DNA from 4 places in the Streptomyces sp. NPDC090022 genome. Region 3 is predicted to be linked to each of the others. Evidence: riboswitches for the same ligand, from Rfam matches in the RefSeq annotation. Region 3 holds a riboswitch; each other region holds the start of a gene.
The links. A riboswitch is a leader RNA that binds a small molecule or an ion and turns the genes downstream of it on or off. The one in region 3 is predicted to bind cobalamin.

Region 1: linked by a shared signal. The riboswitch ahead of ACIPXB_RS02690 (ABC transporter substrate-binding protein) and the one ahead of ACIPXB_RS22690 (energy-coupling factor ABC transporter permease) in region 3 are both predicted to bind cobalamin.
Region 2: linked by a shared signal. The riboswitch ahead of ACIPXB_RS01940 (DUF4430 domain-containing protein) and the one ahead of ACIPXB_RS22690 (energy-coupling factor ABC transporter permease) in region 3 are both predicted to bind cobalamin.
Region 4: linked by a shared signal. The riboswitch ahead of ACIPXB_RS01885 (ABC transporter substrate-binding protein) and the one ahead of ACIPXB_RS22690 (energy-coupling factor ABC transporter permease) in region 3 are both predicted to bind cobalamin.

Annotation. Positions count from the first base shown of each region.
Region 1 is NZ_JBIVFN010000001.1:600,903-606,085, forward strand. Features, by position in the region: gene ACIPXB_RS02680 (PfkB family carbohydrate kinase) at 1-260, shown strand, start outside; gene ACIPXB_RS02685 (glycoside hydrolase family 18 protein) at 673-2,013, opposite strand; cobalamin riboswitch at 2,115-2,250, shown strand; gene ACIPXB_RS02690 (ABC transporter substrate-binding protein) at 2,286-3,296, shown strand; gene ACIPXB_RS02695 (FecCD family ABC transporter permease) at 3,293-4,318, shown strand; gene ACIPXB_RS02700 (ABC transporter ATP-binding protein) at 4,315-5,100, shown strand.
Region 2 is NZ_JBIVFN010000001.1:419,606-424,788, reverse strand. Features, by position in the region: gene ACIPXB_RS01950 (FecCD family ABC transporter permease) at 1-704, opposite strand, end outside; gene ACIPXB_RS01945 (ABC transporter substrate-binding protein) at 764-1,753, opposite strand; gene ACIPXB_RS01940 (DUF4430 domain-containing protein) at 2,060-2,554, opposite strand; cobalamin riboswitch at 2,689-2,834, opposite strand; partial or broken gene ACIPXB_RS01935 (alanine--tRNA ligase) at 2,879-5,054, opposite strand; gene tsaD (tRNA (adenosine(37)-N6)-threonylcarbamoyltransferase complex transferase subunit TsaD) at 5,166-5,183, opposite strand, start outside.
Region 3 is NZ_JBIVFN010000013.1:99,857-105,039, forward strand. Features, by position in the region: gene ACIPXB_RS22665 (EF-hand domain-containing protein) at 21-233, shown strand; gene ACIPXB_RS22670 (PadR family transcriptional regulator) at 270-821, opposite strand; gene ACIPXB_RS22675 (energy-coupling factor ABC transporter ATP-binding protein) at 831-1,664, opposite strand; gene cbiQ (cobalt ECF transporter T component CbiQ) at 1,661-2,410, opposite strand; gene ACIPXB_RS22685 (energy-coupling factor ABC transporter substrate-binding protein) at 2,415-2,816, opposite strand; gene ACIPXB_RS22690 (energy-coupling factor ABC transporter permease) at 2,816-3,511, opposite strand; cobalamin riboswitch at 3,539-3,755, opposite strand; gene ACIPXB_RS22695 (AfsR/SARP family transcriptional regulator) at 3,752-5,183, opposite strand, start outside.
Region 4 is NZ_JBIVFN010000001.1:408,904-414,086, reverse strand. Features, by position in the region: gene ACIPXB_RS01900 (ArsR/SmtB family transcription factor) at 1-37, opposite strand, end outside; gene ACIPXB_RS01895 (hypothetical protein) at 114-284, shown strand; gene ACIPXB_RS01890 (arsenate reductase ArsC) at 327-776, shown strand; cobalamin riboswitch at 1,159-1,353, shown strand; gene ACIPXB_RS01885 (ABC transporter substrate-binding protein) at 1,582-2,817, shown strand; gene ACIPXB_RS01880 (FecCD family ABC transporter permease) at 2,814-3,917, shown strand; gene ACIPXB_RS01875 (ABC transporter ATP-binding protein) at 3,914-4,987, shown strand; gene ACIPXB_RS01870 ((2Fe-2S)-binding protein) at 4,981-5,183, shown strand, end outside.

The DNA of each region.
Region 1 (5,183 bases), on a different contig from region 3:
ACGACGGTGCGACGGTCACGTCCCTGCCCGTCCCGGCGAACCCCGCTCCGGTCGACGCGACCGGGGCCGGTGACTGCTTCATGGGCACGACGACGGCCCGTCTCGCGCTGGGGGACTCCCTCGGGGACGCCGTCGCCTACGGCATGGCGGCCGCGTCTCTCTCGGTCGGTGCCCGCGGCGGCACGGGCCACGTCCCCGCCTTCACGGCGACCTCGGCACTCGCCACCGCCCATCGCACGGCCACGGTGCCCGGGCCGTGACGGTCCGGGCGCCCGGAGGGACCGGGCGGCCTGCCAAGGGGGACCCTCCCGTGGGGAGCCGGGAGGGAGCGGGGCGCGGCGGCCGCGCCCGGGCCGGGGGTGCCCGGGCGGCGGCCTCGGACCTCTCCTCGGGGGTCGGAGAAGTCACCGCAGTCACAGCATTGCACTGGTTTCAGCCAAGCAACAGATCCGTGGCCGAAATCCGTTGGCTGGTCCCTGGCCGCGGCTCCGGCTCCGGCTCGGGCGGTGGCGGTCAGGCGGCGGGGGCTGCCACCCCGGACAACCGCGATCGGGGGCTCGGACCGGCCCCGGATCGCGGGCCCGCCACGCACCGCGCGAGCCGTCCCCGGAAAGGGAACACCGCCGGGCCGGAGCAGTGTCGGCGGCCCGGCGGTGTCCGATCGGAAGGGGGTCAGCGCCCCCGCAGGCCGCGGTCCACGGCCGTCATCAGCTCGCCGTCCGCGGTGTCCCCGTCCAGCGACCAGAACATCGCGCCGCCCAGCCCGTGTTCCCGTACGTACGCCGACTTCGCCCGCAGCACCTGCGGGTCGTCGTACGTCCACAGGGTGGTGCCGTCGAACAGCCAGGCGTGTCCGCCGCGCCGGTCCCGGTGCACCGTGTACGCGCCCGAGTCCGCCAGCTTCCGCAGCGCCTTGTAGTCCTCGTACCCGGCCGCCCAGGTGGCCGGCGCGGGGCCGGTCGCGGGCTGCCCCATGCCGTCCCCGCCGCCGCTGACCCCGGTCCAGCCCTGCCCGTAGAAGGGCATGCCCATCACCAGCTTGTGCGCGGGCGCGCCCCGCCGCTGCCAGGCCTCGACGGTGCCGTCCACGCTGAAGTCGTCCCGGGCGTACAGGGCGGACTGCTGGGCGGTCCTCGGCTCCCCGGAGACGTGGAAGTCGTACCCCTGGAGCGTGACGAAGTCCAGGTCGCGCATGATCCGGCGGACCTCGAAGCCCGCGTCGATCTTGGCGGGGGCGGTCGGCACGAAGGCGCTCAGCTCGTACCTCCGCTTCTGGGCGCGTCCGTACGCATCCAGCTGGGTGCGGAACTCCCGTACCAGCTCGGTGAAGTTCCGCTTGTCCTCCGGCCGGTACGTGGTGTCCGTGTCCCCGGCCGACCCCGGCCACTCCCAGTCGAGGTCGATGCCGTCGAAGAGCCCGGCGGCCGCGCCCGCGCCGCCCCGGGCGCCGTCCTGCGGCAGGTTGCCCTTGATGTACAGGTCGATGCAGGACGAGACGAACGCCTTGCGCGAGGCGGGGGTGCGGGCGGCGTCCGAGAAGTGGGTGGACCAGCTCCAGCCGCCCAGCGAGATGAGCACCTTCAGACCAGGGTGCTTGGCCTTGAGCTCACGCAGCTGGTTGAAGTTCCCGGCGAGCGGCTGCTGGGCGTCGTCGGCCACTCCGTCGACGGAGTCGGCCGCGGCCAGCGGACGGACGTAGTCGGCCCAGGCGTCGGCCTCGCCCGGCACGTTGCCGGTGAAGCACCTGCCGTCCGGGCCGACGTTCCCGAAGGCGTAGTTGATGTGGGTGAGCTTGCCGGCGGTGCCGTTGGTGTCGAGGTCCTGGACCTGGAAGTCCCGTCCGTAGACGCCCCATTGGGTGAAGTATCCGACGCGCTTGTACGAGCGGCCGTGGTCGCGGTCCCGGTCGGGGCCGCTGTCGGCGGCGGCGCCGGCGGCGGGCGCGAACGCGGCCAGCAGGGAGAAGGAGCAGGCGGCGGCGACGGCCAGCCTGCCGAGCATGCTGCGGCGCATGGGCTTCCTTTGCGGATGCGGGCAATGGACGTGCGCTGTGCACCCCGGAAACTATTGGTCTGGACCAGCTGGGTCAAGAGGGCCGCCGGGCCCGCGGAGGCGTCTGGCAGACTGGGCTGCGTCACCCCAGGCGGTGCAGGACAGGAAACCGGTGCGATTCCGGTGCGGTCCCGCCACTGTGACCGGATCCCGACGGGTTCCGGGAGTCAGACACTGACGCACCGCCTCCTCACGTCGACCAGGGGACGAGGATCCCCCGGAGAGGCTTCGCCATGCCGCTGTCCCGCGCCCGCGCCCGCCGTGCCGCACTGCGTACGCTCGCGCCCCTCGCGCTCCTGATACCCCTGACCGCGTGCGCGGGAGCCCCCGCCGGCGACGGCCCCGCCTCGGCGGCCCCGGCGGCCCCGGCGGACGGATTCCCGTACACCGTCACCAACTGCGGCGTGAGCACGACCTTCACGGCCCCGCCCCGACGTACCGTCACCATGAACCAGCACGCCACCGAACTCCTCCTCGCCCTCGGCCTCGAGGACCGCATCGCCGCCACCGCCTACCTCGACGACGCGGTCCTGCCCCGCTACCAGGGCGCCTACGGGAAGATCAAGGTGCTCGCGAAGGAGTACCCCTCGAAGGAGCTGCTGCTGGGCGCCGAGCCCGACTTCGTCTACGGCGGCTACCGCAGCGCGTTCGACAAGGCACAGGGCCGCGACCGCGAGGGCCTGCAGAAGAGCGGGATCAACACCCGCCTGAACGTGGAGTACTGCACCGACGGACCCGTAGGACTCGCCCAGCTCAAGACCGAGATCACCGAGGTCGCCCGCACCTTCGGCGTCCCCGAGCGCGGCGCCCGCCTGATCGAGGACGAACAGCGCCGCATCGACGCCGTCACCGCCCGGGTCAAGGACAAGCCCCGGCCCGCCGTCTTCGTGTACGACTCCGGCGAGGGCGCCGCCTCCACCTCCGGCGGCCAGGGCATCGGCAACGAGATCGTCTCCCTGGCCGGCGGCACGAACGTGTTCGCCGACCTCAAGGACACCTTCGGCGACGTGTCCTGGGAGCAGGTCATCGCACGCAAGCCCGAGGTCGTCCTCATCTACGACTACGGCGGCACGAGCGTCGAGGCCAAGAAGCAGCGCCTGCTGAACGACCCGGCCCTCGCGCAGGTTCCCGCGATCCGTGACAAGAAGTTCGTGGTACTGCCGCTGTCCTCGGCCGTCCTCGGCGTCCGCGTCGCCGACGCCGTCGAGTCCCTGGCCGGCGGCCTGCACCCCGACGCCGCGTGAGGGCGCGCACCCCCCTCGCCCTCGTGCTCGTCCTGCTCACGGCCGCGCTCGCCGCCTCCGCCGTGGCCGGGCTGGCCCTCGGGCCGGTCCGGATCGCTCCCGGCCGGGTGCTCGACATCGTGCTCGGCGGGGAACGCACCGGAGCCTTCGCCTCCATCGTGTGGGACGTGCGGATGCCACGCGTCCTGCTCGGGGCCGTCGTCGGCGCCGGGCTCGCGGTGTCCGGCACCGTACTGCAGGCCCTCGTACGCAACCAGCTCGCCGACCCGTTCCTGCTCGGCGCCTCCTCGGGGGCCTCCGCCGGGGCGGTCCTGGTCCTCGTGCTCGGCGTCGGCGCGGGCGTGGCCACCAGCCTGAGTCTGCCGTTCGCCGCGTTCGCCGGGGCGATGGGCGCGCTCGTCGCCGTGTACGCGATGGCCCGGCGCGGCGGCACCATGACCACCGGCCGACTGATCCTGGCCGGGGTCGCCGTCCAGTACATCCTGTCGGCCCTGACCAGCCTGGTGCTGGTGCTCGCCGCCGAGGCCGACCAGGTCCGGTCGGTGCTGTTCTGGACGCTGGGCGGACTCGGCGGGGCCCGCTGGGACGAACTGGCCCTGCCCGCCGCCGCCCTGGCCTTCGGCACCGGCCTGCTGCTCGCGCTCGCCCGGCCGCTGGACCTGCTGCTGGCCGGCGAGGAGGGTGCGCGGACCCTGGGCCTGGACACCGGGCGCTTCCGGGCCGCCGTGTTCGTCCTCACCTCGCTGGTCATCGGGGTGCTGGTGGCCTACAGCGGGGCGATCGGCTTCGTGGGCCTGATGATTCCGCACGCCGCGCGCATGCTGGTCGGCGCCGGGCACCGGGCGCTGCTGCCGGTGGCCGCGCTCGGCGGTGCGGTGTTCCTGACCCTGGCCGACCTGGTCGCCCGTACCGCCGCCGCCCCCGAGGAGATACCCGTCGGGGTGGTCACCGCGCTGGCCGGCGGACCGTTCTTCCTGTGGCTGCTGCGGCGGTCCACCCGGGTGGAGGGGATCACCGGATGAAACCCGTGGAACTGCGCCTGGACGCCGTCCGGTACGAGACGGACGGCCACACCCTGCTGCACGGCGCCGACCTCGCCGCACGCCCCGGCGAGACGGTCGGCGTGGTCGGCCCCAACGGCAGCGGCAAGACCACACTCCTGCGCTGTGTCTACGGCGCCCTGCGGCCCACGTCCGGCCGGGTGCTGCTGGACGGAGCGGACGCCGCCGCGCTCACCGTCAAGGAGCGGGCCCGGCGGGTGGCGGTCGTCCCGCAGGACGCCGGCGGCACCCTCGGGCTGACGGTCCGAGAGGTCGTCGCGATGGGCCGCAGCCCGCACAAACGGTTCTGGGAGACGGACGGCAGGGACGACGGCGTACGCGTCGCCGAGGCCCTGCGGACGGTCGGCGCCGACCACCTGGACGGGAGGCGTTTCGACGCGCTCTCCGGCGGCGAGCGGCAACGGGCCCTGGTGGCCCGGGCCCTGGTCCAGGACCCGGGCCTGCTGGCCCTGGACGAGCCGACGAACCACCTGGACATCCGCTACCAGCTGGAGATCCTGGCCCTGGTCCGCTCCCTGCCCGCCACCGGCCTGCTGGTGCTGCACGACCTCAATCTGGCCGCCTCCTTCTGCGACCGGCTCTACGTGCTGCACCAGGGCCGGATCGCCGCCCACGGCACGCCCTGGGAGGTGCTGACCGAGGACCTCCTGGCCGAGGTGTGGGCCGTGCGCACCCGGATCGGCCCGCACCCTACGACGGGCGCGCCGTACATCGTCCACCTCCCGCCGGCGGCCCGCCGGTGAGCTGCCGGTGAGCCGGCCCGGCACCAGGTGAGAGGGCCCGAACGGCCCCCGGTCCGGTGCCTGTTGTGCCAAGGTGTGGGCAG
Region 2 (5,183 bases), on a different contig from region 3:
TTGAGCGGGCGGCATACGCCGAGCAGCACGGCGGTCCCCAGGAGCACCGCGCCCACGGGGATCCACACCGTGGTCCATGTCGTGCCGGCGAGCCCGCCGAGCATCCACCGCAAGGCCGACTGGGTCTTCTGCGGGTCGTTGGAGGTGACGATCAGGAAACTGGCCGCCGCCGACAGCACCTCGGCCATCGCGACCCCGGCGAGGACCAGGCGCACGGTGGTCATCCGTCCGCCCGTCCGGGCCAGGAAGTACACGGCGATCAGTGCGGCCAGGGCGCCGAGGAAGGCGGCCCCGGTGACGGAGAACATGCCGAAGAGCGTGACGTTGAGGACGAGGACCAGCACCGCGCCGACCGAGGCGCCCGAGGACACCCCGAGCAGCATCGGGTCGGCCAGCGGATTGCGGACCAGTGCCTGCAGCGCCATCCCCGCCACCGACAGCCCGGCCCCCACCACCCCGGCCAGGAGCACCCGGGGCAGCCGCACGTCGATGACGACCGTCTCCCGGACCGGCGTCCAGTCGGGCTCGTGGAGGGCCGGGTGGATGCGGTGCAGGAGGATCCCCCAGACCTGGTCGGCGGGAATGCTGATGGAGCCGGCGGTGATCCCTGCCGTCGCCACCAGGAGCACGAGCACGGCCAGGAGTGCGAGCACGAGCACGTACGGGAGGCCGCGCCACCGGGGCCCTGCGCGCCCGGCGGCCAGGCCTCCAGGGGCCCGCGGCGCTATGCCGGGCGCTCCCGGCGCCTGCTCCCGCAGCCCCCTCACCGGAAGCGGTCCGGATGGATCTGCCGCGCCAGCGACTCCACCGCACCGGGCACCCGTACCCCCAGCACCACCGACGACAGGGGCAGCACCGCGAACCGCTGCTCCTTGATCGCCGGTACGTCCTTGAGCGCGGGGTTGGCGAGCAGGAACTTCTTCTTGTCCTCGACCGGCTGGTCGCCGTAGTCGTAGATGACGACGACCTCCGGGGCCCGCTCGGCGACCTGCTCGAACGACACGTCACCGAACGCCTTGGGCACGTCCGCGAAGAGGTTCTCCCCGCCGGCCCTCTTGATGACCTCGTTGCCGATGCCCCGGCCGCCCGCGGTGAAGGCCGTCTTGTCGCCGCTGTCGTAGACGAACACCTTCGTCGCCGGCACTCCGCCCAGTCGGCCCCCGACCGAGTCCAGGGTGCCGTGCAGCTTCTTCACCACCTCCTCGGCGCGGTCCGGGACGCCGAAGATCTTCGCGACCGTGCGTATCTCCTCGTCCATCATCTCCATCGTCACCGGGCCTTCGGGGCACTCCTCGATGTTGAGATGGGTGTGGACTCCGGCCTTGACCAGGGCGGCGCGGCCGCGCCCCTCCTTCTCGTCGAAGGTGGTCGCGAACCCCCCGTAGACCAGGTCGGGTTCGACGGCCAGCAGCGCCTCCGCGGAGGGGTACTCCTTCGAGACGACCTTGATCCGGTCGTAGGCGGCCTGGTACTCGGGGAGCACCCTGTCGTCGAGGTACCCCGTGGCCACCATCGACTTCTCCAGCCCGAGCGCCAGCATCACCTCGGTCGCGTGCTGGTTCAGCGACACCGCGCGCCGCGGCGGCCGCTGGTACGTCGTCTCCACACCGCAGTTGGAGATCGTGACCGGAAACCCCGCGGCTGCGGGTGCCTTTGCGGCCGACGTGTCGACACGGGGTGCTCCCCCACAGCCGGCGGCAAGGAACACTGCCGCGACCACGGACACCAGCGTGTACCGGCGCATCTTCCTCATCAGATGGTTCCTCTCGCCACAGTCGCATGCGGGCATGGGGAGGTCCGCTCGTCAGCGGAGGGGCGGGTTTCAGCCGCTCCGCATCGCTGTGCAACCTCTCAGCAGTTGCGACTTGCCTGCAATAGGGGCGTCGATACCAGAGGGGGCGCACGGTTGCGCGCCCTGCTGTGCAACGGAGCCGACGAGGTGACCGACGCCGGCGACACCGTGGCGCCGTGCTGGGGCGCCTGAGGCACCCGGCGGGCCCGGGGCCCGCACCAGCGCGCCCCGGCCCGCCGGCTGGGCCTTGGCCTGGGCCGGCTGGGCTCAGAAGGACGTCCAGACGAACGACACCTGGTCGCCGGCGTTCAGCTTGAACTGGCAGCCGCCGACCGGGGTGGGCGTGCCGTTGACGGATATGTTCCAGTACGCCGAACCGCCGCCGCTGACGCCCTTGATGGTGTCGACGGAGAAGTCGTCGAAGGAGGCGTACCAGGTGCCGTCCCAGCCGAAGTAGTGGTTCTTCGCCGCGTCGTCCAGGGCGGCGGTCGGGGTCGGAACCCTGCTCGGGTTCGCCCCGCCGTTGGTCCCGTCGCACTTGTGGGTGCCGCCGGTGGCGGTGGTCACGTCGTGGCCCTTGGTCTTGACCTTGCCCTTGAACAGCAGGCCGTCAGGGCCCTGCACGGTGAGGGTGACCTTGACGGCGGCGTTGGTGTTCACGGGCTTGGCGTGGGCGACGGCGGGCGCGACCGTGAAGCCCGTGAGGGCGAGTCCCAGGGCGGCCGTGGTGACGGCGGCGCGACGGGTGGGGCTCAGGAGCATGGGGGGCCTTTCTGACCGGTCGGGTCGGCCGATGAGGCCCCTCGACCGGCGCGGCCCACCCCGGGCAGGCGCTCGAGCGCACTGGCGTGGTGTTCCGGCGGTACCGGGCTTCGCTCTGCAGACCGTGACAGTGGAAGCGGATGCTGCCGCGCGGCGGGCATCCCGACTCGCGGCGCTGGTCGACGCGCCGCACACGGTTGCAGGTCAGCGCCGGATTCCCACCGGCTTCCCCCATCGCACAGCCATGAAGTTGTCACCGGCCGGAGCCGGGCAGTGGAATCGTACGGGCCGCACCCGTACCGGCCAAGTGCCTTCGGGACCGGGCAGGCCGCCGCCCTGGGCGAGCTCCGCAGAGCCGCCGCCACGCCCGCCGAGGAGCTGCTGGACCAGTACGGAGGCGTTCAGCCCTGTGTCGCGGGCCGCAGTGTTGACGGCGGTGACCAGCCCCGTGCCCGCGGCGATGGCGACAACGCCCGGCGTACCGGCGGGAAGGCGGTCGCGTACGGCCGCTGCGAGCGCTCGGGCGTCGTTGGTGTCCTCGTCCGTCGTGGCGGTGACAACCTGGACCCCGTTGGCATGGGCGGCGGTGGCGGCGAGTTCGTTCGCGCGGGCGGTGGTGGCCTGCTGCTCGAGGCGGGCGTTCTCCCGGTCCGCCGTCTTGAGCCGCTCCAGCAGGCCGGCGATCCTATCGGGCAGCTCGGCGCGCGGGGCGCCCAGCTGTTCGGCGATCCGGGCGACGAGGTCGCGTTCGCGGGCCAGGTAGGAGAAGCCCTCGACGCCGACCGCGGCCTCCAGGCGGCGCATGCCGGCGCCGACCGAGCCCTCGGAGGTCAGGGCCACGGTGCCGATCTGGGAGGCGTGCTCGACGTGGGTGCCGCCGCACAGCTCGCGCGACCAGGCCCCGCCGATCTCGACGACGCGGACCTTCTCCCCGTACGTCTCGTCGAACAGGGCGAGCGCCCCGAGTTCCTTGGCCTCGGGCAGCGTCATCCACTGCACTCCGACGGGCAGGTCGCGGCGCAGGGCGCGGTTGGCGGCCTCTTCGACCTCGCTGCGGACGGCCGGGGAGAGGGCTCCGCGCCAGGGGAAGTCCAGGCGGAGGTAGCCGGGCCGGTTGTACGAGCCGGACTGCAGGGCGGTGGGGCCGAGGACCTCGCGCAGGGCCGCGTGCAGGACGTGGGTGCCCGAGTGGGCCTGCCGTGCGCCGAGGCGCCACTCGGCGTCGACGGCGGCGTGCACGGCGTCGTCGGGCGCGAGCTCGCCGGCGGTGATCCGTACCTGGTGGACGACCAGGCCCGGCAGGGGCCGCTGGACGTCGAGGACCTCGGCCTCGACGGAGGCGCCCGACAGGCGGCCCGCGTCGCTGTCCTGGCCGCCGGACTCGGCGTAGAACGGGGAGCGGTCCAGGACGACGGTGACGAGGTCGCCGGCGGCCGCGACCGGGACCGGGCCGGAGGTGCCGAGCAGGGCCAGTACGCGGGACTCGGTGGTCAGGGTCTCCCAGGCCCGCCAGTCGGTCGGTCCGTGCTCGTCCAGGACGGAGCGGAGGGCCGAGGTGTCCAGGGAGCCGCCGGACTTGCGGGCGCGGGCGTCGGCTCGGGCCCGCTCACGCTGGGCGTTCATCAGCGCCGTGAAGCCCTCACGGTCGACCTCCACGCCCTGCTCCGCGGCCATCTCCAGGGTCAGGTCGATCGGGAAGCCGTACGTGTCGTGCAGCATGAACGCCTGGGCGCCCCGCAGCGACCGGCCGCCTTCGGACGTCACCTGCGCGACCGCCGTGTCCAGAACCGTGGTGCCCTGCTTGAGGGTGGCCCGGAAGGCCTCCTCCTCTCCGTACGCCTGGTCGGCGATGCGGGCGAAGGAGTCCGCGAGCTCGGGGTAGCTGGGGGGCATGCAGTCGCGGGCGACCGGCAGCAGCTCGGGCAGGACCGGGTCGTGGACGCCGAGCTGGCGCATGGAGCGGACCGCGCGGCGCAGGATACGGCGCAGGACGTAGCCGCGTCCCTCGTTGCCGGGCGCGGTGCCGTCGCCGAGCAGCATCAGCGCGGTCCTCGTCGACCGCCGGCCCGCCTTCCCGGCCCAGCGCCGGGCCGCGGGCGTCGGTGTCGGAGTGGTGGACGGTGACCCAGATCCTCTCGGGGTCCAGGCCGTAGCCGCCGTCGCTGCGGGACGTGGTCGACAGGTCCCAGGCGTAGGCGATGGCCTCCTCCTTGACGTAGTCGCCGAAGGAGAAGTTGCCGTTCATCTGGAAGAAGGAGCCGTGCCGGGTGGTCTTGCCGACCTCCTCGATGTCCAGGGTGCGGATGCACTTCTGCACGCTGGTCGCCCGCTCCCACCGGGGCTGGGCCTCCCCGGTGAAGCAGGGCTTGAAGGGGACCATGCCGGCGTTGACGAACAGGAGCGTCGGGTCCGGGGTGGGCAGTGGCGCACTGGGCACGACCGTGTGACCGCGCGCGGCGAAGTGGTCGAGGAAAAGCTGCCGGATGTCGGCGGTACGCACAGGCGGTGGGTCCTGCTCCGGGTATGAGTGGTCAGAAGGGGCGAGGGGCGGCTGTGCGGGCCGGGGTACGGGGTGCCGAGGAAGACCGCGTGACCGGGAATTCCGCGGGCGTCACGCGACGCGCACGGG
Region 3 (5,183 bases):
ACCAAGAAGGGGTGGACCCAGTGGCGGACATCGACAGCGCCAAGGCGACGTTCGGTCGCTTCGACAAGGACGGCGACGGCTTCGTCACCGCCGACGAGTACCGCGAGGCCATGGCCGCGATGGGCGACTTCGCCGTGACCGGCCCGGTCGCGGACGCCGTGATCGCCGCCAAGGACAGCAACGGCGACAAGCTGCTCAGCTTCGACGAGTTCTGGGACTCCCTGAACAAGTAGGCACACCGCCCGGGGGACGGCGGCCGGGGCGGGCCCTCAGCCGCCTTCCCCCCGGGTCATGTCCTCGACCTCGGCGAGGGCTTCTTCCAGCCACCGCAGCCAGAACGTCTCCAGCCCGGTACCGCCGTGCAGGACGAGCCGGCGCAGCCGGTCCTCGTCCGCGTCGCGCTCCGGCGGGAAGTCCTTGGCCTCGATGGCCTCGTACACCGCGAGCTGGTTCCGGTGCAGTTCCAGGTGGCGGCGCAGTTCCCGCGCGAGCCCCTGCGGCCCCACCACCGCCGCGGCCCGGATCCGCAGCAGCAGCGGATCCCGGATCGCCTTGGGGTCCTGGCTCTCGCCGACCCACCGCGCCAGCTCCGCCGATCCGGCCGGCAGCACCTCGAACTCCTTCTTCTGCCCGCGCGCGGGCTGTGCGCTCGGCAGCGCCCGGATCAGCCCGGCCTCCTCCAGCCTGCCCAGCTCGCGGTAGATCTGCTGGTGCGTCGCGGACCAGAAGTACCCGATCGACTTGTCGAACCGCCGCGTCAGCTCCAGCCCGGACGACGGCTTCTCCAGCAGGGCGGTGAGGATGGCGTGCGGCAGCGACATGCCGCCATCCTAGGGATGCGGCCGGCCGCCCAGGAGTTCCGTCAGGGCCTGCGGGGTCCGCGGGCCCGGTGCGCCGGGGGCCAGCAGGCCGTGGGCGCGCAGGAACGCGGTGACCGCCGGCGACCAGGCCTGGCGCAGGCCCGCGGCCGTCAGCAGCTCCGGGTCGCACAGCAGGTCGGCGGCCGGCCCCAGCCGCAGGCCCGCCGGGGTCAGGACGGCCGCGTCGTCGGCCCAGCGCACCGCGAGGTCCACGTCGTGCGTGGCCATCACCACCGTGGTGCCGGACAGCACGCCGAGGGTGTCCAGCAGCCGCTCCTGGCCGTCCGGGTCCAGCCCGGCCGTCGGCTCGTCCAGGATCAGGACGCGCGGCCGCATCGCCACCGCCCCCGCGATCGCCGCCCGTTTGCGCTGGCCGAAGGAGAGCAGATGGGTGGGGCGGTCCCGCAGGTGCGTGATGTCCAGCGCCGCCAGGGCGGCCTCGACCCGCGCCCGGACCTCTTCCCGGGGCAGCCCCAGGTTCATCGGCCCGAACGACACGTCCTGTTCCACCGACGCCGCGAACAGCTGGTCGTCGGGGTCCTGGACCACCAGCTGCACCGACGTGCGCAGCCGCGTCAGGCCCGCCCGGTCGTAGGAGACCGGCACACCGTCCAGGGACAGCACGCCCGACGCCGGACGCAGCCCGCCGCTCAGCAGCCGCATCAGCGTGGTCTTCCCGCTGCCGTTGCGGCCCAGCAGGGCCAGCGCCCGGCCCTCGCGCAGCGCGAGGTCGACGCCGCGGAGCACCGGCGGCCCGTCCTCGTACGCGAACCCCGCGCCCGACAGTTCCACCAACGGCGTCACAGGTACAGCCCTTTCAGTACGTACGTCGTGGCCACCACCGCGCTCAGCAGCGCCCCCGACGCGGCCAGGAACCGCCACGACAGGGTGGCCGGCGGCACCAGGACGCGCAGCGTCCCGTCGTACCCCCGGCCCGCCAGCCCGTCCTGGAGCCGCGCGGCGCGGTCGAAGGCCCGGACGAAGGAGGTCGCCGCCAGCCCGGCCAGCGAACGCCACACCGCCGCCCGGTGGGTGAGCCCCAGCCGGGCGGCCTGCGCCCGGCGCACCTTGGCCAGCGAGTCCAGGAGCAGGAACGCGATCCGGTACATCACCAGCGCCACGTCCACGACCGGCGCCGGCACCCCCGCCCGTACCAGCCGCGGCAGCACGTCCGACACCGGTGTGGTGAAGGCGAACAGCAGCACGCCGAGCGAGGCCGCCGAGGTGCGCAGCAGCAACTCCGCGGCCTGCCGCGGCCCGTCCGGGGCCAGCGCGACCCAGCCCGCCGGGCCGCCCACCGCGAACAGCAGCGGCACGGCGCCGGTGCAGCAGAAGCCCAGCGGGATGCGGAAGGCCCGCCACAGCTGCCGCCGGCCCACCCCCGCCGGGCCCAGCAGCACCGCCAGGGTGGCCGCCCCCACCAGCGGGGCGCCCGGCCACGGCGGCAGGCAGACGGCCGTCACCGTCAGACCCAGCCCCAGCAGGGCCTTCTCCAACGGGTGACGGCCCCGCCAGCGGCTGCTGTGCGCGGCCGCGTCGATGGGAAGCACGGGCTCAGGACTCCGCGGACCCGGCCGCCGCGCTCACGGCGGCGCCCTCCCCGGCGCTCTGCCCGGCGCCCGCCGTCCCCGCCGTACCCGTACCGGCCGCCTCCGCCTCCGCCGCGCCCTGGCGGCGGCCCTTGCGCAGCCCGAAGTAGTACGCGAGCACGCCCGCGCCGATCGCCGCCTGGAGGGCGAACAGCGCCGACTCGATCTCCCCGGACGGGGGTTCGTACAGCGGGGAGAACCACGGCTCGTAATCCGGCTTCAGCTCGGTGATCGCCGCCTCCGCCTGCGCGTCCGCGCCCGCGAACGGCTCCTCCTTGCCCTCGCCCAGCCCCAGCGCGAGCGGGAGCACGGCCAGCGCCGCCACCAGGAGCAGCAGCAGGGTGTTGATCTTCGCGTTCCTCGACATCAGACCGCCGCCTCCTGCTTCGTCTTCGACCCGGTGATCTTCGCGACGCCCAGCCGGATCAGGTCCGCCTTGCTCGACCGCATCAGCAGCCGCATCACCAGCACCGTCAGCAGGCCCTCGCTGACCGCCAGCGGGATCTGCGTCACCGCGAAGATCCCCCCGAACTTCGCGAGCGCGCCCGCGAAACCGGAGCCCGGGTCGGGGAAGGCCAGCGCCAGCTGCACGCTGGTGACGCAGTAGGTGACCAGGTCGGCGACGAACGCGCCGAAGAAGACGGTGACCATGAGCGGGACACCGGACCTGCGCAGCAGCCGGTAGACCGCGTACCCCGCCCACGGGCCGGCGATCGCCATCGAGAAGACGTTCGCGCCGAGCGTCGTCAGGCCGCCGTGCGCCAGCAGCAGCGCCTGGAAGAGCAGGGTGATCGTCCCGAGCACCGCCATGACCGGTGGCCGGAAGAGGATCGCGCCGAGCCCCGTCCCGGTCGGGTGCGAGCAACTGCCCGTGACCGACGGGATCTTCAGGGCGGACAGGACGAAAGTGAACGCTCCGGACGCACCGAGCAGCAGGGTGCTCTCCGGGTTCGCCTTCACCTCACGGCTCAGCGCGCGGACGCCGTGGACGACGAAGGGAGCGGACGCGGCGCCCCAGGCGGCCGCGTGCAAAGGGGGCAGGAACCCCTCGGCTATATGCATGAGTGGGAGACCTCTCCAGCACCTCGTGGATGGACAACGCACCCTGGCCGGTCTCCTGGCTCACGGGTTGATGCCCTGGCCCCGCCTTCCCAGGCGGTGCGGATCATCCCGCCGCCGCCCAGTGGCTTCCCGCTGGGGGTCCCCTGCCGCGGGCAGGGGGAGGAGCCGGACTTCCCGATCACAGTGGCGAGGGCCGCACCGGTCTTCCACCGGTTTCCCGAACACCAAGGCTCGATGACCCTACGGCACGGACGGCACGGCGGCCAGCGCCGCCCGGAGCTGCTCGAGCAACGGCCGTGCGTTCATCCGGCGGCAGCCCTCCTGGGCCTCCTCCAGCAGGGCCCGGGCGGCGGCCGTCTCGCCCGCCGCGAGCAGCGCCCGGGCCAGCGGCGGTACGGCGAGGGCGTGCACCAGGGTCTGCCCGGAGCGCCGGCCCAGTTCGTCCGCGGCCCGCAACTGCCGCAGCGCCTGCGCCGTGTCGCCCCGCTCCAGGGCGATCCGGCCGAGCCCGATCCGGGCCGCCGACTGCCCGGCGAGGTCGCCGGAGCCCTCCGTATGGGCCAGCACCTCCCGGAAACCGGCCGCCGCCTCCGCCAGCCGGCCCCGTACGAGCTGCGCGTCGGCGACCCAGCGCAGCATGCACATCCGGGGCCAGGCGGCGCCGCCGCGCACCGCGACGGCCAGGGCCTCGCGCAGCACGTCGAGGGCGCCGGCGCTGTCGCCCCCGGCGAGCAGCACCTGGCCGATCCCGCGCAGCGCGTGCGCCTGCCCGTACCGGTCGCCGGCCGCCTCGAAGACGGGGGCGATCCTCCGGCAGCGCTCCAGCGCCTCGGGGAGCCGGCCCTGCACCCGGTCCAGGTACGCCAGCACCCAGCCCGCGTACGCCGCCCCGTGCGCGTCCCCCAGCTCCTCGAACAGTCGCTCCCCGGCCGCGACCGTCTCGCGCGCCGGCCCCCACTCCACCCGGCAGGCCCGCAGCCGGCCCAGCCCCACCAGCATCAGGGCCTGACCGGTCCGGTCACCGGCCGCCCGCGCGGCCGCGAGCGCGCTCTCCTGCACGGTCTGCCACCCCGTCAGATCGCTGCGCAGGTCGAAGAGGTACTCCCCGGCGGCGGCCAGCTCCCGGCAGGCGTACGGATCGACGGCGGCCGCCTGCCGTACGGTCGCCACCAGCGCCTCCCGCTCGGCCCCCAGCCAGCGCACCGGCTCCGCCCGGACCAGCGCCAGCACGCCCGGCTCGGGCTCCCACCCGGCGGCCCGACCCGGCCGTGGCGCCGCCGCCGGGGCCCCGCGGCCCAGGCCCGGGTAGTCCAGCCCCTGGTGGGCCCGGCGGCCCGCGCGGACCAGGGCGACCCAGCAGCCGAGCGCCCGGCGCAGCGCCGCGTCCGCCGGTCCGGGGGCGGCCAGTTCGCGGCCGAAGGCGCGGACCAGGTCGTGCAGGCGGTAGCGCAGCTGCCCGGCCTCGTCCCGCCCGGCGACCTCCAGCAGATGGGCGCCGACCAGGGCGTCCAGGGCCTCCTCGGCGCGCTCCGGGGGCCGGTCGAGGAGGGCGGCGGCGACCCAGCCGGCACAGTCCGGCGCGTCCAGCACGGCCAGCGCGCGCAGCAGGGCGCGGGCCTCGGCGGGCAGCGCCCGGTAGCTCAGCCGCAGCCCGGCCCGGACGTCGCCCCCG
Region 4 (5,183 bases), on a different contig from region 3:
GAACCCGGATCAGATCAGTGTCGACTGACGTCAGCATGGACTGATACTGTCACATCAGCTGGGGCTGACACCAGTCCGAGCCGACCTTATCGGCTCCTTTGAACAGGAACGCCATGCCCACGCCTTCCTCGCCCCTCCTGCCCGACGACCGCCTCGCGGCAGGGGCCGTCCGCGACTGGCCCGTCCCCGACCCCGAAGGCGCTCCGATCGCCGTCGTCCGCGACATCCGCGACGCCATCGACAGCCGCATCACCGACCTGCTCACCCAGCTCGGCGCTGCCTGAAGACCGCTCGCCCCGCAATTGCCCGATCCCCAAGGAAGAACCATGTCCTCTGCTCTCCCCCAGCCTGGCGGCCGGGCGGTACCCCCAGCCGCCTCCGTCCTGTTCGTCTGCATCCACAACGCGGGCCGCTCCCAGATGGCCGCCGGGTTCCTGCGCCACCTCGCCGGCGACCGCGTCGAGGTCCGCTCCGCCGGTTCGATGCCCGGCGACCAGATCAACCCCTCCGCTGTCGCCGCCATGGCCGAGCTGGGCATCGACATCTCCGACCAGACCCCGAAGGTCCTCACCCCCGAGGCCGCCCAGGCGTCCGACTACATCATCACCATGGGCTGCGGCGACGCCTGCCCGTACTTCCCCGGCAAGACCTACCTCGACTGGCAGCTCGAGGACCCGGCCGGCCAGGGCGTCGAGGCAGTCCGCCCCATCCGCGACGAGATCAAGGGCCTCATCGAGGGCCTGATCGCAGAGATCGACGCCAAGGCCAAGGCGTGACCCAGGTGACCGACACGATCCCCGCCGACGGCATACGCGACGTCGTCGTCATCGGCTCCGGCCCCGCCGGATACACCGCCGCCCTCTGATAGACCGTTGCACTGTGCTCTCGAGCGGCAGATGCCTCCTCCTGTACCGGAGGCCGGTCCCGTCCGTCCCGCGGGCCGTGGTGGTGGGTGCCGGGTCTCGTTCCCACAGGCCCAGCAGTTCCGCCTGGGTGGCGGAGTCGGCGTGAGCCGAGGCCGTGTTCGGGGGTGCAGGCGGCCCCGCCGCCGCGGCAGCGTTGTCCCTCGGTCGGACGCGCCGGACGGGCGGGATGCCCCTGGGCCGTTCACATCACACCCCACCCCCTGTGGCCGGCCGCACAGTTGTGGGTCTGGCGTGGTCGTGGCCGCTTCTGCGATGCTTCCGTCCGACAAGCGACGGCGGAACGAGGAAGCCGGTGAGATTCCGGCACGGTACCGCCACTGTGTAGGGGGAGCGACTCCGCCCATGGCCACCGCCCCATCCGGGGGTGGGAAGGCCGGAGAAGCACTGATCCCGAGTCAGGAGACTCACGCCGTCGCACCTCGAAGTACGGGGCGGATTTCCCCAGGAGAGGCGGTGGCACGCGTGTGCCCGCGTATGTGTGGTGGCAGCTTCGCGCTGCCCTCGGCCCGTCGGAGCCGACCTGTCCGGCCTGACGCACCAGCCCGTTCCCGCAGGTTCTGAAGACCTGCTCCTCCAGCGGGTTCCTTCCCGTACGCCGCATCACGCGCCCCGCCCTGCCGGTGCGCACTGCCTACGCACGCCACCAGGAGTCACCTTGTCCGTACGATCCGTCCTGCCCGGCCGCCCTCAGGCCGCCGCGGCGGCCTTCATCGCCGTCGCCCTCACGCTCACCGCGTGCGGCGGTGACGCCGGCACGCCCGCCGACTCCAAGGCCCAGGCCGCCGGGAAGGGATGCATCAAGGACTTCGACCCGGCCAAGGACTACTTCCCGGTCAAGTCGGCGGTGAAGCACGCCAAGAACTTCACGCTCCGGTACGAGAAGAGCTACCAGGTCCTCACCGTCAACGAGCCCTACCCCAAGGGCAAGCCCGAATCGTACGTGCTGGTCAAGTGCGGTGCACCGAAGCCGCAGCTGACCGGTGAACTGGCCTCCGCGCAAACGGTCACCGTCCCCGTCAAGAGCCTGTACTCCGCCTCCACCACCCACCTGCCCCTGCTGACCGAGACCGGCACCCTGGACGTCCTGACGGGGGTGGCGAGCACCACGAACATCAGCTCGGCCGAGGTGATCGAGAGGGTGAAGGCAGGGAAGGTCACCGAGTACGCCAAGGACCGGACCCTCAACGCGGAGACGGTCATCGGTGCCAAGCCGGACGTGCTGATGACCCAGGGCACCGACGACCCGCAGTATCCGAAGCTCCGTCAGGCCGGGATCGCCGTGGTCGCCAACGCCGAGTGGCTGGAGCCGAGTCCGCTCGGCCGCGCCGAGTGGGTCAAGGCGATGGCCGCGCTCACCGGGGCGGAGAAGCGTGCGGGCGAGGTGTTCGACACCATCGAGGGTGACTACCGGAAGGTCGCCGAGAAGGGCGCGCAGGCGGTCAAGGCGGGCAAGCCCGTCGATGTCCTGCCCGGCACGATGTACCAGGGCACCTGGTACATGCCCGCCGGCGGCAGCTACGCCGCGCAGCTGATCAGGGACGCGGGCGGCACCTACCCCTGGGCCGGCGAGGCGGGCACCGGCAACCTCCAGCTGAACTTCGAGGCCGTGTACGCCAAGGGCGGCGAGGCCCCGGTCTGGATCGCCGACCAGAAGTGGAAGTCCACCGCCGACGCCGTGAAGGCCGACAGCCGGTACGGGCAGCTGAAGGCCCTCTCCGGAGGCGCGGTCTGGACGAACACCAAGGCGCTCGGCCCCGGCGGCGGCAACGACTACTTCGAGCGCGGTGTGCTGCGCCCGGACCTGGTCCTCGCCGACCTCTTCGCGCTGATGCACCCGGACCAGGCGAAGGACCACGCCTTCACCTTCTACACCCAGGTGCCCAAGGCGTGACGACGCACACCACAACCGCGCAAGCCGCCGCCCCGGACGCCCCGCGGGCGGTACGGCCGGGGCGGCGGCGCCTCGCCGTCGTCCTCGCCCTCACGGCCGGCACCGCCGCACTGTTCGTCCTCACCATCGCGACCGGCTCCCACCGGGTGCCGGTCGCCGAGGTGGTGCGGATCCTGTTCGGCGGCACCGCCGACGACCCGAGATGGACCGTGATCGTCGAACAGGTCAGGCTGCCGCGCGCGCTGACCGCCACCGCCGTCGGCGCCGCCCTCGCGGTGGCGGGCGTGCAGATGCAGACCCTGTTCCGCAACGCACTGGCCGATCCGTTCTCCCTCGGGGTGAGCTCGGGCGCCAGCATGGGCGTCGCCGCCGTGGTCGTCGGCACGGGCGGAGTCGCCGGAAGCTTCACCGGAAACCTGGCCGGCCTGGGGCGCCTGGGCGTCGTCCTCGCCGCCTCGCTCGGCGCCGCCGCCGTACTGGCCCTCGTCCTGCTCCTCTCGCGGTGGGTTCAGTCGGCCGTCACCCTGCTCGTCATCGGCGTCATGATCGGCTCGGCGGCCACCGCCGTGGTCGGCGTCATGCTCGTCTACGCCCGGCCCGAACGCGCCCAGCAGTTCGTCATGTGGGGCCTGGGCAGCTTCAGCGCCACGACCTGGCCCGACCTCCACGTCATGCTGCCCGTCATCGGCACGGGCCTGCTGACCGCGCTGCTGACCGCCAAACGCCTCAACGCCCTGCTGCTCGGCGAGGACTACGCCCGCACCATGGGCCTGAACGTGCGCCGCAGCCGCGATCTGGCACTGCTCGGCACCTCGCTGCTGGCGGGCGCGGCAACCGCGTTCTGCGGCCCGGTCGCCTTCCTGGGCCTGGCCGTCCCACATCTGACGCGGGTGGCGCTGGGCACCTCGGACCACCGGGCACTCATCCCCGCGTCCATGCTCGCCGGGGCCTTCCTCGCGCTGGCGTGCGCACTGCTGAGCCAGCCGCCCGGCACGGACTCCGTACTGCCGTTGAACGCCATCACCTCGCTGTTCGGCGCCCCCGTCGTCATCGCATTCCTGATCCGCAGCCGTCGCGGCGTACAAGGAGTCGCCTCGTGACCGACACCATGACCGAGACCGCCACGGACAAGGCCGACGCACGACCCGACCATCCCGGCGGTCTCGCCACCCAGCGGCTCGACGTCGGCTACCGCACCCGGTCGCCGCGCGGGCGCGGCGCGGGCCGGGCCGTGCTGTCGGGGCTGGACCTGCAGGCACGGGCCGGTGAACTGACCGTACTGCTCGGCCCGAACGGCGCGGGCAAGTCCACACTGCTGCGCACCCTGTGCGGGCTCCTCCCGCCGCTCGGCGGCCGGATCCGGATCGGCGGCGCGGACCTGGCGCAGACCTCGCCGACCGCGCTCGCCCGCCGGCTGGCGGTCGTCCTGACCGACAGGGTGGATCCCGGGCTGCTGTCCGTACGCGAACTGGCCGGGCTCGGCCGCCACCCGCACACCGGGTTCACCGGCCGTCTCACGGACGCGGACCACGCGGCCGTCGAGTGGTCGCTGCAGGCGGTGAGCGCGGGCCACCTGGCGGACCGGCCGGCCGCCGAACTCTCCGACGGCGAACGCCAGCGCGTCCTGACCGCGCGCGCCCTCGCCCAGGAGCCCGAGGTCATCCTCCTCGACGAGCCGACCGCCTTCCTCGACGTCCCCTCACGGGTGGCACTCACCGTGCTGCTGCGCGACCTCGCCCGGGACAAGGGACTGACCGTCGTGGTCAGCACCCACGATCTGGAGCTGGCCCTGCGAGTGGCCGATGCCGTCTGGCTCGTCGACCGCGCATCCCGCGTCCACGCCGGAGCCCCCGAGGACCTGATCCGCAGCGGCGCCGTCGCCGCCGCCTTCGACGCCGACCACCTCGCCTTCGACCCGGCCTCCGGCACCTTCGGACTGCGCCGCACCGCACGCGCCCACGTGGCGGTGGACGCGCCACCCGACGTGCTCCCGCTCCTCGAACGCGCCCTGGCCCGGGAAGGACTGGCCGTCGCCGGGCCGGGCAGCCCGGCCGCAGCTCCCCGGGTGAGCTGGGACGGAGCGGACCGGCTCACCCTCACCGGACCCGACGGGCAGATCGTCCACGTCCGCGGCTTCCACGAGCTGACGCGAACGGTACGGACATGGTGAACGCGCTGATCACCCCCGACACCCTGGCGCGGATCTCCGCGATCGGCCCCTACTTCGCGGTGGCCACCGGCCCCCGCCCCGAGGCCGACGGCTTCCGGCCGCTCACCGACCTGTACGCCGACCCTCGTGCGCTGGAGGAAGCCGTACGAACCGTCTCCGGACGGCTGGGCACCGACCAGCCCAGAGTGGCCGCGTC